One region of the Blautia obeum ATCC 29174 genome, then DNA from elsewhere that is predicted to be linked to it. Evidence: predicted binding sites of a transcription regulator. Region 1 holds the regulator's gene; the other holds the start of a gene.
What was found. Region 1 encodes Rex, which represses fermentation and respiration genes when NADH is low (regulators of the CRP and FNR family bind a similar motif). Its sites were predicted from a motif close to ATTGTTAANTANTTAACAAT; they were not measured.
Positions count from the first base shown of each region.

Region 2: the regulator Rex is predicted to act here: its motif matches at 1,210-1,229, upstream of rsxC (electron transport complex subunit RsxC).

Region 1 covers NZ_CP102265.1:1,667,578-1,670,050, forward strand. Annotated here, with positions in the region: gene abc-f (ribosomal protection-like ABC-F family protein) at 1-642, opposite strand, end outside; gene NQ503_RS07855 (redox-sensing transcriptional repressor Rex) at 799-1,452, shown strand; gene NQ503_RS07860 (bifunctional ADP-dependent NAD(P)H-hydrate dehydratase/NAD(P)H-hydrate epimerase) at 1,566-2,473, shown strand, end outside.
Region 2 covers NZ_CP102265.1:3,043,378-3,045,850, forward strand. Annotated here, with positions in the region: gene rsxC (electron transport complex subunit RsxC) at 1-1,138, opposite strand, end outside; gene NQ503_RS14675 (TetR/AcrR family transcriptional regulator) at 1,518-2,096, shown strand; gene NQ503_RS14680 (AMP-dependent synthetase/ligase) at 2,161-2,473, opposite strand, start outside.

The DNA.
Region 1 (2,473 bases):
TACAATGAAAACAGCACCAGGATAATTGAGAAGATAAGTTTCCAGCCAGGCAATGCTTTCCATATCCAGGTGGTTGGTAGGCTCATCGAGCAGAAGGATATCTGGTTTGGAAATCAGCAGTTTACCGAGGGCAACACGTGTTTTCTGACCGCCGGAAAGAGTCGCCACCTGTTTGGTAAAATCCTCTTCTGTAAATCCGAGACCATTCAGAACACCCATAAGTTCGCTTTTGTAGGCATAGCCATTCTCCAGTTCAAATTCATGAGTCAGGCGGGTGTAGGAGTTCATCAGGCGGTCAAGTTCTTCGCCGGAAGCATTTTTCATCTGGACTTCCATGGCACGAAGGCGTTCTTCCATATCGATGATATACTGTTTGGTGCTTAAGAGTTCTTCATATACAGAAAGGTGTCCCTGCACATCCTGATACTGGGCGAGGTAACCGATGCGTTTGTCCTTGGCAAGAACTACCTGTCCGGCATCTGCATGGATCTCTTCCATTATAATGCGAAGAAGTGTGGTTTTGCCGGCACCGTTATTACCGATCAGAGCAGCTTTTTCGCGTTCTTCTATATGAAAAGAGGCATCTTCCAGAATCACTTTTTCACCGAAGGATTTGGAGATACCCTGACATGATAAAATCATAGTTATTCCTCCGAAGTAAATATACGGTATGATTATAAAAGCAAAAATGGCCTTTGTAAAGGAAAATCAATGAAAATTGTACATATTTGACAACATTGATTGACAACAAAATGTCAATTCGTTATAATTAACGAGAAAGTGTAAGGAGGGACAACGGTGGAAGCAAAACAGATTTCAAAAGCTGTGATTAAGAGACTGCCACGTTACTATAGATACCTTGGTGAACTTCTGGAAGACAATGTAGAGAGAATCTCTTCCAATGATCTTAGTAAAAAAATGCGTGTTACAGCGTCTCAGATACGTCAGGATCTGAATAATTTCGGGGGATTTGGACAGCAGGGATACGGTTATAATGTAAAATATCTTTATACAGAGATCGGTAAGATCCTGGGGCTGGATATCGTGCATCCGATGATCATTGTAGGAGCTGGTAATCTGGGGCAGGCACTTGCCAATTATGTTGAGTTTGAGAAGAGAGGATTCAAGCTGGTCGGTATTTTTGATGTAAATCCGGTACTTGAGGGAATTGCGGTTCGTGGGATTGAGATTCAGATGATCAGTGATCTTCCTTTCTTTATGAAAGAAAACAATATTGAGATCGCAATTCTGACATTGCCGAAGAATAAGGCACGTGATATGGCGGAGATTCTGATCGAGAACGGAATCAAAGCTATCTGGAATTTTGCACATATCGATCTGGATACTCCGGATGATGTGATCGTGGAGAATGTTCATCTTTCAGAGAGTCTTATGACATTATCCTATAATCTCAGTCAGTATCGTCAGGAACATATAGACGATGAGAAATAAGCAGCACTTATAAAGTGATGGCAGGACGGACAGACAGGCTGTTACCCGGCTCCTTATGGCAAGGAGGCTGCGTAATGGCCTTTTATGCTAATTATGGCAGGTGAGGAAAAAGAATGAAACAGATTGTGACCTGTAAAGAAATGAAAGCTCTTGATGGAAATATGATTGAGGGAATCGGGATTCCGTCCTGTGTCCTGATGGAACGGGCAGCTCTGAAAGTCGCAGAAGAACTGGAACGGACGCTGGCAGACAAAAAACAGGAAGAACGGATTCTCTGTGTCTGCGGAAACGGGAACAACGGAGGAGATGGCGTGGCTGTTGCCCGTATTCTGAAACTGCATGGTTATCGTACAAGTCTGTATCTGGTGGGGAATCCGGACCACAGGACTGTGGAAATGCAGCGTCAGCTGGATATTGCAGCTGCCTGTCAGGTGCCGGTTGTGAATAACCTGGAAACAGAGGAATATACTACTATAGTAGATGCCATTTTCGGCGTTGGGCTGAGTCGTCCGGTCGAGGGCAGTTACAGAGATGTGATCATGGCACTGAATCAGTTGAATGCCTGGAAAGTGGCTGTTGATATTCCGTCCGGAGTAAATGGCGATACAGGAGCAGAACTTGGAGTTGCTTTTCATGCAGATCTGACAGTGACATTTGCATTTCGGAAAGCAGGCCTTTGCCTGTATCCGGGCAGGAAATTTGCCGGTAAAGTGATCGTTGCGGATGTTGGCATCTACGCGAGTGATAAGGTGAAACCATATTTATGGCAGACAGAAAAAACAGATATTCATTTTCTGCCGGATAAAATTGTTGATGGAAACAAAGGAACTTTTGGAAAGATTCTGGTCGTTGCCGGAAGTCCGGGCATGTGTGGGGCGGCTTACCTCAGTGCGTCGGGAGCTTTTGCAGTGGGCATCGGAATGGTGAAAATCGTTACGGCAGAAGAGAATCGGATTCCACTGCAGACAATGCTGCCGGAGGCGATGCTTGACTGTGGCGATGATTTTGCAAAAGATCTTGA
Region 2 (2,473 bases), 1.4 Mb from region 1:
GAATCGTATCAACTGGTTTGGCTGGTTTCAGTTTGACACAGGTTGGGAAACCTGCACCACCCATACCAACGATTCCTGCTTCTTTTACAATGTCAATGATTTCATCTGGAGTCAGTTCATCTAATGATTTATGTGGCTGTACGGATTCATGCAGAGTATTTTTTCCATCCGATTCAATAACAACAGCCATTACTTCACTGCCTCTTGTACCATGCATACGAGGTTCAACGGCAACTACAGTTCCGCTTACACTGGAGTGTACCGGAGCACTGATGAATCCGGCAGCTTCACCAATCTTCTGACCAACTTTTACGGTATCGCCAACCTGAACGATCGGGTTAGCCGGAGCTCCCAGATGCTGTGACATGGAAATTACAACAGTCTTCGGATCCGGGAATTTCTTCAGATCAACATGTTCACTGAATTCCTTGTGTTCTGATGGATGAACACCGCCGTAATATCCGTTCAGTCTGTCTTCTCTGATAGATTTCACATAGTCATTGATGACCTTGAAATTAACTTTGGAGAAATCACGAACCTGTACCGGCTGATTGAGAAATTCTTCCAGACGTCCCTGTTTTGCCAGTCTCTGATAGATTTTTTCCCATGCACAATCCTTGTTCGGATCCACTTCGCATTTTCCGTTCTTTGCTCCGCCGCACTGTCCATTTACAAGACTTTTTGAACAGTCAACGATAGGACAGACGCCTCCGGTAATGTTCAGATAGCACTGTGCACAAGCATCACAGCTCTTCTTTGTAAGTGCCATACCATGATGGCCTCTGTAGTTAAGGGTATTGCTTGCGGCAATGACCGGTTTGCCAGCCAGATCCGCAACAGTCTGAATACCAAGACCACAGGAAATTACTACTACATTCTCTGTACCTTCTGGAATCAGATCCTGTAATTTTCTTTCTGTGTGCATTTTATTGCATAAGAAATCAAACTTTGCACTGCCCGTGACGTTTTTTCCCTGCTCCGCAGCAAATTTCAGGAACTCTCCGCAATCTGGTTCGTCAACAGTTTCAAACTCTTTGAAACACTTGTTGCAGGCAATCACAAACAGGTTGTCCCTGCCGTTCAGCACTGATGTAAGTTCATCACTGCTTTTCAGCTTGTACTTAGTATAGTTTTCCAATTGCTCACCTTCCTTATGAAATATTTGAACCTGTATACTTATCGCCTTTTATCCTTCTTTTCCTCCTCTGCACTGTTAAGAAAAAAACAATAAAAATCTGATAATCTGGTTCTATAATTACTGTCTATATAAATGTAGCACAAAGCACTCATTTTATCCAGATATTATTGTATATTTTTATCAAAAAGATTGGCTTTTTTTATAAATTTTAATTTCTACAGGCCCCAAAATCTTGTTATTTTCTAAACATTATCGTTATTTTTTTACCAGAAGCGTAAACTGCTTGTTACTGTTTTTTCTTGTTCTTATACTATTTACTATTGGATTTGTGTTATACTTTATTATATTTATTGATAAGATGTGGGAGGGAATCGTGACTATGCAAAATCCAGTTTCTGATGAAAGATATTCTGTAGCGGATGAAGCTATTCTGGGTGCTTTTTTTAAACTTGTAAAGAAAAAAACTACTGACCAGATCACTGTATCCGATATCACAAAAACAGCCGGTATCGCGAGAAGCACTTTTTATAATCATTATCAGGACATCCCCTCTCTTGTATCTGCTGTTGAAGAAAAGACGATCCATGATGTTTTCTCCATAATGGAAAAATTTCATCCTGAAAATGACCACGATATCTGTCAGTCCTATTTTCTGACGATCTGCCGTTATACAATGGAAAATCCTTTTCTTTCCAGTCTTCTGAGTACGCCTCATGGAAATGATCTCTTTGAAAAAATGCTGACTATGCTTCATCACTATGTCACCGCTACTACCTCCAGTGCCAGACCCGGCAGGCATACAAAAGAGGAAATATCTTACGTGATCACCTGTGCGATCGGCAGTACGATCGGTGTCCTTCACAAATGGACAAGGGATAATTTTGATCTTGCACCAGAAGTCATTGCAGGGATTCTGACGCAGATTTTCCTGTCTGGCATGCTGCCTCTTTTATCCTGAATGCCCTGCATATAAACAGACATAATAAAAACCCGTCTGAGAAATTCACTCAAACGGGTTTTTATTATGCCTGTGGCTCGTCGATCAGGACATCCTGTCTCCTGATTTTCTTTGTCGTGCTGCGTATAAACGGATTTTTCCGGATCACCAGGCCTGTAATACGACGATAGGTCGGCTGATTTTTATTGTATTCATCCAGAAATTCCTGAAGCTGTGAACGAATCATCTCCGTATCCAGTGCCTTTGCCTCCACAACTGCCTGTTCCGGATAAATTCGGGCTGTAAGACCATTGTCCTCACCTGTTACAATAACCTCACCCACAAGCGGATTCAATGCAAGCTTGTTCTCGATTTCCTCAGGAGATATATTTTCTCCA